2 regions of the Neobacillus sp. SAB-20_R2A genome follow, and region 2 is predicted to be linked to the other one. Evidence: a T-box and tRNA genes for the amino acid it is inferred to sense, from the RefSeq annotation. Region 2 holds a T-box; the other holds one or more tRNA genes.
What was found. A T-box is a leader RNA that pairs with one kind of tRNA and senses whether it is charged. The one in region 2 lies ahead of trpS (tryptophan--tRNA ligase), so its partner is inferred to be a tRNA-Trp.

Region 1 (4,400 bases), 260 kb from region 2:
CTTGTACAGGATAGGTAGGAGCCTGAGAAACCGGAGCGCCAGCTTCGGTGGAGGCGTCGGTGGGATACTACCCTGGCTGTATTGAAATTCTAACCCGCACCCCTCATCGGGGTGGGAGACAGTGTCAGGTGGGCAGTTTGACTGGGGCGGTCGCCTCCTAAAGTGTAACGGAGGCGCCCAAAGGTTCCCTCAGAATGGTTGGAAATCATTCGCAGAGTGTAAAGGCACAAGGGAGCTTGACTGCGAGACCTACAAGTCGAGCAGGGACGAAAGTCGGGCTTAGTGATCCGGTGGTTCCGCATGGAAGGGCCATCGCTCAACGGATAAAAGCTACCCTGGGGATAACAGGCTTATCTCCCCCAAGAGTCCACATCGACGGGGAGGTTTGGCACCTCGATGTCGGCTCATCGCATCCTGGGGCTGTAGTCGGTCCCAAGGGTTGGGCTGTTCGCCCATTAAAGCGGTACGCGAGCTGGGTTCAGAACGTCGTGAGACAGTTCGGTCCCTATCCGTCGTGGGCGCAGGAAATTTGAGAGGAGCTGTCCTTAGTACGAGAGGACCGGGATGGACGCACCGCTGGTGTACCAGTTGTCTTGCCAAAGGCATCGCTGGGTAGCTATGTGCGGACGGGATAAGTGCTGAAAGCATCTAAGCATGAAGCCCCCCTCGAGATGAGATTTCCCATAGCGTCAAGCTAGTAAGATCCCTGAAAGATGATCAGGTTGATAGGTCAGAGGTGGAAGCGCGGTGACGTGTGGAGCTGACTGATACTAATCGATCGAGGACTTAACCAAGTCATGTTTTTTAGGTGAACTCGTTCTTATTTACTTCTTCTGCATTATCTAGTTTTGAGGGAATGAAAAATTTTAAATTTCCTCTTGCAAAATATGAAAAAGACATTATAATAAAATAGTGTCTGATAAATGGTCTGGCGGTAATGGCGAGAAGGTCACACCTGTTCCCATCCCGAACACAGAAGTTAAGCTTCTCAGCGCCGATGGTAGTTGGGGCGAAAGCCCCTGTGAGAGTAGGACGTCGCCAGGCTGTTATATTATTCCGCAGTAGCTCAGTGGTAGAGCTATCGGCTGTTAACCGATCGGTCGTAGGTTCGAGTCCTACCTGCGGAGCCATTTATGGAGAGCTGTCCGAGTGGCCGAAGGAGCACGATTGGAAATCGTGTATACGTTAACCGCGTATCAAGGGTTCAAATCCCTTGCTCTCCGCCATCATAATTTTTTCAAAATGGCCCCTTGGTCAAGCGGTTAAGACACCGCCCTTTCACGGCGGTAACACGGGTTCGAATCCCGTAGGGGTCACCATTTAACGGAGGATTAGCTCAGCTGGGAGAGCATCTGCCTTACAAGCAGAGGGTCGGCGGTTCGATCCCGTCATCCTCCACCATAATATTATCGCGGGGTGGAGCAGTCCGGTAGCTCGTCGGGCTCATAACCCGAAGGTCGCAGGTTCAAATCCTGCCCCCGCAATTCGGTCTGGTAGTTCAGTTGGTTAGAATGCCTGCCTGTCACGCAGGAGGTCGCGGGTTCGAGTCCCGTCCAGACCGCCACTTATGTTGGCTCAGTAGCTCAGTCGGTAGAGCAAAGGACTGAAAATCCTTGTGTCGGCGGTTCGATTCCGTCCTGAGCCACCATTTTGATTCAATTTTGCCGGTATAGCTCAATCGGTAGAGCAACTGAATCGTAATCAGTAGGTTGGGGGTTCAAGTCCTCTTGCCGGCACTTGTTAGCAGCAAGTGCATAATATAGATGGAGGGGTAGCGAAGTGGCTAAACGCGGCGGACTGTAAATCCGCTCCCTCAGGGTTCGGCGGTTCGAATCCGTCCCCCTCCACCATTTATAGGGGTATAGTTTAAAGGTAGAACGAAGGTCTCCAAAACCTTTGGTGTGGGTTCGATTCCTACTACCCCTGCCAATGCTGTAATGGCGGTTGTGGCGAAGTGGTTAACGCATCGGATTGTGGTTCCGACATTCGTGGGTTCGATTCCCATCAGCCGCCCCATTAATTTATTATTGATGAATTAGTGAAAATGTTGTATTATTGGGCTATAGCCAAGCGGTAAGGCAACGGACTTTGACTCCGTCATTCGTAGGTTCAAATCCTGCTAGCCCAGTCAAATATGCGGAAGTAGTTCAGTGGTAGAACACCACCTTGCCAAGGTGGGGGTCGCGGGTTCGAATCCCGTCTTCCGCTCCAAATAATATGGCGGCATAGCCAAGTGGTAAGGCACAGGTCTGCAACACCTTTACCACCGGTTCGAATCCGGTTGCCGCCTCCATAATATGCCGGTGTGGCGGAATTGGCAGACGCGCACGACTCAAAATCGTGTTCCGTGAGGAGTGTCGGTTCGACCCCGACCACCGGTATCATAAAAACACTCATATATAATGTGAGTGTTTTTTATTTTGCTTTTTTCGAAAAGATTAGTGCTGACCGATTAAAAATTGTTCTAATTAAGAAGGAATGACTTATTGCCTCGCAATAGAGACGAACCATTTTGGAAAATTACTTGTCCGGTGGCATATGGCTTTTCTATGCGCCCCAACGCTTAAATAAATGAGCGGTTCGGTCGCATATGGCTCTTCTGTGCGCCTCAACGCATGAAAAAATAGGTGGTTCGGTCGCATATGGCTATTCTATGTGCCCCAACTTTTGAAAAAATCAGCGAACCGGTAGCATATAGCCTTTCTATGCTCCCCAACTCTTGAAAAAATCAGCGAACCGGTAGCATATAGCCTTTCTATGCGCCTCAACTCTTGAAAAAATTAGCGAACCGGTAGCATATAGCCTTTCTATGCGCCTCAACTCTTGAAGAAATTAGCGAACCGGTAGCATATAGCCTTTCTATGCGCCTCAACTCTTGAAGAAATCAGCGGACCGGTCACATAAAACCTTTCTATGAACCTTTTCGCTTGAAAAAGCTCTTTCCTTTCACTCGATTAACCAGAAAATCACTCCTCTTTATTAAAGCTAATATCAATTCTATTCAAATCGTTCCATTAATTTTTTAAATAAAATTTGGACAAAATATACCAATGCTTTCTGGGGACATACTAGCTTACTACACTATAGACAATCCGGAAGGGAAACCGTACATAATGTTTCAACGCATCAGGAGGTAAAAAATGCACTATGTTATTTCAATCTTAGGTATTCTAATTGTCGTGTTTGCCGCTTGGGTGGCAAGCTCTAATCGAAAAGAGGTAAAATTTATACCCATTATTGTGATGATTGCTATTCAAATAACCTTATCCATATTGCTGTTAAATACAGAGTTTGGCCTTATCATTATCCAAGGGATTTCAAAGGTATTCAGCAAATTGCTCGATTATGCAAATGAAGGTGTTACCTTTGTGTTTGGCGGATTGGCGAATAAGGGAGAGGCACCATTTTTCTTAACTGTGCTGCTGCCAATTGTCTTCATTTCTGTATTAATAGGAATCCTGCAATATTTGAAAATTCTTCCGCTCCTTATGAGAGGAATAGGATGGTTGTTAAGTAAAGTGAATGGCATGGGAAAGCTGGAATCCTATAATGCGGTTGCGTCGTTAATGGTTGGGCAATCGGAGGTTTTCATTACGGTAAAAAAACAGCTGGGCATGCTTTCAAAACAGCGTCTTTATACGCTCTGTGCGTCGGCAATGTCTACAGTATCGATGTCGATTGTAGGCGCCTATATGACGATGCTGGATCCCAAATATGTCGTCACAGCATTAGTTCTTAATTTATTTGGCGGTTTTATCATTGCTTCGATTATTAATCCGTACGAGGTAAAGCCAAGCGAAGATATTTTGGAGATTCAAAATGCGGAAAAACAGTCTTTTTTTGAGATGTTGGGAGAGTATATCCTGGATGGCTTTAAGGTTGCCGTTATTGTTGGTGCGATGCTGATTGGGTTTATTGCTCTAATGGCGGCCATCAATCATGTATTCGAGTTATTGTTCAGCATTTCTTTTCAGCAGTTATTAGGGTATCTCTTTGCCCCTATCGCTTTTATGATGGGGATTCCATTATCTGAGGCAGTCAATGCCGGTGGGATTATGGCCACGAAGCTAGTGACCAATGAATTCGTCGCGATGTTGGATTTGTCCAAAGGCACCCATCACTTCAGTGACCGTACACTTGGAATTCTGTCCGTATTCCTTGTTTCCTTCGCCAACTTCTCATCGATCGGCATAATCACCGGGGCGGTCAAGAGTTTGAATGAAAAGCAGGGGAATGTGGTGGCCCGCTTCGGCTTAAAGCTGCTTTATGGCGCTACACTAGTCAGTATCCTTTCGGGGACGATTGTAAGTATTATTTTATAAATCCCGGTAAAATAGTAGCTGGTCGAAGTTGGGAGGTTGTTAAACCAGAGTTTTAAAGACAAAAACACCTTGGTAGGA
Region 2 (4,400 bases):
AACTTTTGGATTAATTAATAAGTTAACGGAACGTTGGTACATAGGAGCAAGTGCTGCATCCTTTTCAAGTAATAGCTCTTCAGCTTTTTGAAGTGTTTTCCAGCGTTCTTCAGGCTTAGCAGATAGATCTTCGTTAGCAGCCTTGATTAACTTATCGTATTCTGGGTTGCTATAATCCATTCTGTTGTGTTCGCCGCCAGTTAACCATAGATCCATGAATGTCATTGGGTCAGCATAGTCTGGTCCCCAACCGCCGAATAATAAATCATAGTCTTGTTTGTTTTCACGGTCGATACGAATCTTAAATGGTACAGCATTCATTTCAAGCTTTAATCCAGGAAGGTTTTTCTCTAACTCCCCTTTTACGAACGCGTCAGTTAACTTTGAAGTCTCAGTGTCACCGCCAACGTATACAAAGCTGATTTCTTTAACTCCAAGTTCTTGTAAACCTTTTTCCCAATATTTCTTTGCTTCTTCTTTGTTAGTCTTCAAGTATTCCTTAGTTGTTGCACGGAAATCTTTATTATCTAAGAAAGTAAATTCTTTTGGTACAAGGAAGTTTGCTGCAATAGAACCGTTAGCTAATACATCGTCTACCATTGCTTTTTTATCTACAGATAAAGCAATTGCTTTACGGATGTTTAAGTTTTTCAATGCCGGGTTCTTTTCGTTCATTTTAATCCAGAAAATAGATGGTTCTACGTAACGCACTAATTCGTCAGAACCTTCGAATTGTGAAATGATTGCAGCTTGTGCAAGCTTTGGTGAAATATCAGCTTCGCCAGCAGTAAAGGCGTTTGCAGAAGCCTGCGGATCTTTCGATACGTTAAAGTTAATCTTTGTTAATGTTACATTTTTAGCATTCCAATAACTATCGTTCTTTTCATATACCCATTCAGTAGCAGTTGGGCCATCCCATTTTGTTAACTTGAATGGACCATTGTAAAGGATGTGAGCTGCATCTTTCGCATAGTCAGCGCCTTGTGCCTCAACAAACTTTTGGTTTTGCGGATAGAACATTGGGAATGTTAGATAAGACTCAATATAAGGAACTGGTCTTACTAAGTCAATTTCCAAAGTATTGTCGTCTAAAGCTTTAATTCCTAAAGTATTGATATCTTCAGCAGTAGCTTTGTCTTTCTTGGCTACGATCTCTTCAGCGCCTTTGACTTTCCCAGCCATGAAGTACGGGCCGTATGTAGAAGCTGTTTTTGGATCGATTGCTCTCTGCCATGCATAAACGAAGTCGTTTGCAGTAACAGGGTCACCGTTAGACCATTTTAAATCCTTCTTTAATTTGATTGTTAAAACAGTTTTGTCATCATTATATTTAGGCATTTCCGCAGCAACTGCTGGGATAACCTTTTGATCAGCATCCAGACGGTATAAACCTTCATTTACGTTGCTGATTGTTGTAAAGCTGACAGTATCTTCAGCAAGTACACTATCCATAGACGGAATTTCAGATGATTCAAGAACATTCAGTTCCTGTTTATCAGCAAGCTGCTCTTCTTTAGGAGCATTCTTGGTACCTTCTTTTTCCTTACCAGTGTCTTTATTACCGCCGCCTGAACATGCTGCAAGAAACATGCTAAGTACTAGCGATAATACTAAAAGTAGTGAAAGTTTTGATTTCTTCACTATGTAGACCTCCCTTTTCTATTATTCTGAAAAATTACTACATTCTCTATTATACATATTTTCATTCTCTTGTACATTATTTTTTGAAAATTAATTTACATTTTCGAGACAATTCTTACGTATGAATTACAATTTACTATGTTATAATTTATATTTATAAAGGTTTTTTCTGGTTATAAAACCTTACATTACAACGTTTCGGAGGAATAAAAGTGAAATTTTCCCCTAATAAAAGTGTAATATTGGTAGCGTTTACACAGCTTTCCATTTTCATTTTATCCTTTATTTTTTACGGCGAAATTTCTATTGTTAGCTATATCAATATATCTTTTTATATCTCATTTGCTCTTCTCCTTTCTTTTTTGCTCATTTTTACCATTCAAAGTGGTTTTTATGATGCAATTTTCAAGTCCTTCAACTTTGCACTATCGTTTAGGACTAATAAACGGAGATTCGAGGAGGTTCCCGGTTTATCAGAACTTGTCACGATTAATAAAAACCCCTTCCTTTTTTATGCAATTATAAATGGCCTTTTTATGGTCATTGCCCTTGTTGTTTATTATGTTTTACTGACTTGAAATGAAATATGTAAATCATTTATAATGGGAAATAATTAAATAACAGTAAAAAAGCATTGAAAAAGAGTAGTACGTATCGACCTTTGTTTTAGAGAGTTTGTGGGTGGTGGAAACAAACACAAAGAAATACGGAATGGACTTTGGAGCTTCTTTCTGAGCCTTTATAAGAGGAAAAGTAAGAGTAGACGTTCCCCGCGTTAAAGGGTTTTAAAGTGACTCATTTTTTTGAGTAATTAGGGTGGTACCGCGAGCCATTCGTCCCTATCTTTGGGGATGAATGGCTTTTTTTATCTATTTGTTTAGGAGGATTATATATGAAGACAATATTTTCGGGAATTCAGCCAAGTGGGACAATCACACTTGGTAACTATATTGGTGCACTTAAGCAATTCGTGGAGCTGCAGAATGAATATAATTGCTACTTCTGCATCGTCGACCAGCATGCAATAACTGTCCCGCAAGATCCCGCAACTTTGAGAAAGAACATCCGCAGTTTGGCTGCCTTGTATATTGCAGTAGGAATCGATCCGGAAAAAGCGACATTATTTATCCAATCAGAAGTTCCCGCTCATGCTCAAGCCGGATGGTTAATGCAATGCGTGTCTTATATCGGGGAATTGGAGCGTATGACCCAATTTAAGGATAAATCAGCTGGAAAAGAGGCTGTATCTGCAAGTTTATTAACCTACCCTCCATTAATGGCCGCAGATATTTTATTGTATAATGCTGACCTTGTTCCAGTAGGAGAAGACCAAAAACAACATTTAGAGCTTACACGTGACCTTGCCGAAAGATTTAATAAAAAATATAGAGAAATACTCACGATACCAGAAGTGCGCATTCCGGAGGTCGGTGCCCGTATTATGTCATTGCAGGACCCTACTAAGAAAATGAGCAAATCCGATCCGAACCAAAAAGCATTCCTTGCATTGCTTGATGACCCAAAACAAATTGAAAAGAAAATTAAAAGTGCTGTGACCGATTCAGAAGGAATTGTTAAGTATGACAAAGAAAATAAACCAGGTATTTCAAATCTTTTATCCATATACACAATCTTAGGAAATAAGCCTATTGCTGAACTTGAAGAGATGTACCATGGAAAAGGTTATGGGGACTTTAAGGGTGATTTGGCCAATGTTGTTATTAATGCATTTAAACCAATCCAAGATAAATACTATCAATTAATGGAATCAAATGAATTAGATGAAATATTAGACCTTGGTGCAGAGAAAGCAAATAAAATTGCAAGCCTTACCTTAAAGAAAATGGAAAATGCAATGGGTCTTGGAAGAAAGCGCAAATAGTAAAAAAGCCTGAACCGCAAAAGGAATGAATTATATTCCTTTTGGGTCAGGCTTTTAGTTTACCTTTGGACCGTGTTCCATTTCCCAAAGCTTCTCAAAAAATGGCTGTCCCTTTATTAAATTTTCACAAAAGATTTCGTGTTTTTTAGACCAGCCAAATTTGATTTCTTCATAAAGTTGTTCCCATGCATCAGCAAAATTCAGTTCTTGGATTGTTTGGTAGCGTTCTGGGCACCACTCAGTAAACCAATAACGAATCTCCGCTTCATTATTCGATGAAAACAACTGATCTAAAGCCATAAACAGAAGCTGCTTTATCTGCCGTTCTTTTCTTGTCAAGCCCAGCATTAACGTAGGCTCTGGAGAAAGAATATGGAAGTCCTTTTTACTCGACTGATTATAAAATACAAATTCTTTTGGTTCATGATTGCTGATCATTTCGTACACGAGCTGTTCCTGTCTTGGTATTAACCGGCTTTTTCGAATCGGAATATTATAGCCAATCGTATCAACAGCAAGAATTCCTACCCCATCGGTTACCACAAAGCAGTAATCCAATTGGATCCGTTCATGGTTTTTTCTTAAATACGCTTTTTGAAAAATATCATCTAGAAGCTGTTGTGGCAATTCAGATAAATCATTTTCAATATAGTTAAAAAGAATTGGCTCCACTTTTAGCAGCGGTACTTGGTCAAGTAGTTCAACTCCGTCATCCTTGCGCCATTCGTGGAAGTGGCAGACATTATAACCGTTTTCTTCTCCTTCAAACCAATTCACCCATACATCATGAAGATATAACATTGTATAATCCCTCACTTCAAGAAACTGTTTGTTTGTCAATCAGTATGGGCAGGCGGCAGTTAAATTATTCCTTTAT

Region 1: it encodes a tRNA-Trp, which carries the amino acid that the T-box ahead of trpS (tryptophan--tRNA ligase) is inferred to sense. The anticodon was not compared.

What each region holds. Positions count from the first base shown of each region.
Region 1 covers NZ_CP145895.1:1,335,286-1,339,685, forward strand. The annotation lists rRNA gene V5M37_RS06600 (23S ribosomal RNA) at 1-794, shown strand, start outside; rRNA gene rrf (5S ribosomal RNA) at 928-1,044, shown strand; tRNA gene V5M37_RS06610 (tRNA-Asn) at 1,056-1,130, shown strand; tRNA gene V5M37_RS06615 (tRNA-Ser) at 1,136-1,226, shown strand; tRNA gene V5M37_RS06620 (tRNA-Glu) at 1,245-1,319, shown strand; tRNA gene V5M37_RS06625 (tRNA-Val) at 1,326-1,401, shown strand; tRNA gene V5M37_RS06630 (tRNA-Met) at 1,411-1,484, shown strand; tRNA gene V5M37_RS06635 (tRNA-Asp) at 1,488-1,564, shown strand; tRNA gene V5M37_RS06640 (tRNA-Phe) at 1,573-1,648, shown strand; tRNA gene V5M37_RS06645 (tRNA-Thr) at 1,664-1,736, shown strand; tRNA gene V5M37_RS06650 (tRNA-Tyr) at 1,766-1,850, shown strand; tRNA gene V5M37_RS06655 (tRNA-Trp) at 1,856-1,929, shown strand; tRNA gene V5M37_RS06660 (tRNA-His) at 1,941-2,016, shown strand; tRNA gene V5M37_RS06665 (tRNA-Gln) at 2,057-2,128, shown strand; tRNA gene V5M37_RS06670 (tRNA-Gly) at 2,137-2,211, shown strand; tRNA gene V5M37_RS06675 (tRNA-Cys) at 2,220-2,293, shown strand; tRNA gene V5M37_RS06680 (tRNA-Leu) at 2,300-2,381, shown strand; gene V5M37_RS06685 (NupC/NupG family nucleoside CNT transporter) at 3,141-4,322, shown strand.
Region 2 covers NZ_CP145895.1:1,594,551-1,598,950, reverse strand. The annotation lists gene V5M37_RS07935 (peptide ABC transporter substrate-binding protein) at 1-1,641, opposite strand, end outside; T-box leader at 2,267-2,485, shown strand; gene trpS (tryptophan--tRNA ligase) at 2,534-3,523, shown strand; gene V5M37_RS07925 (YjbA family protein) at 3,578-4,324, opposite strand.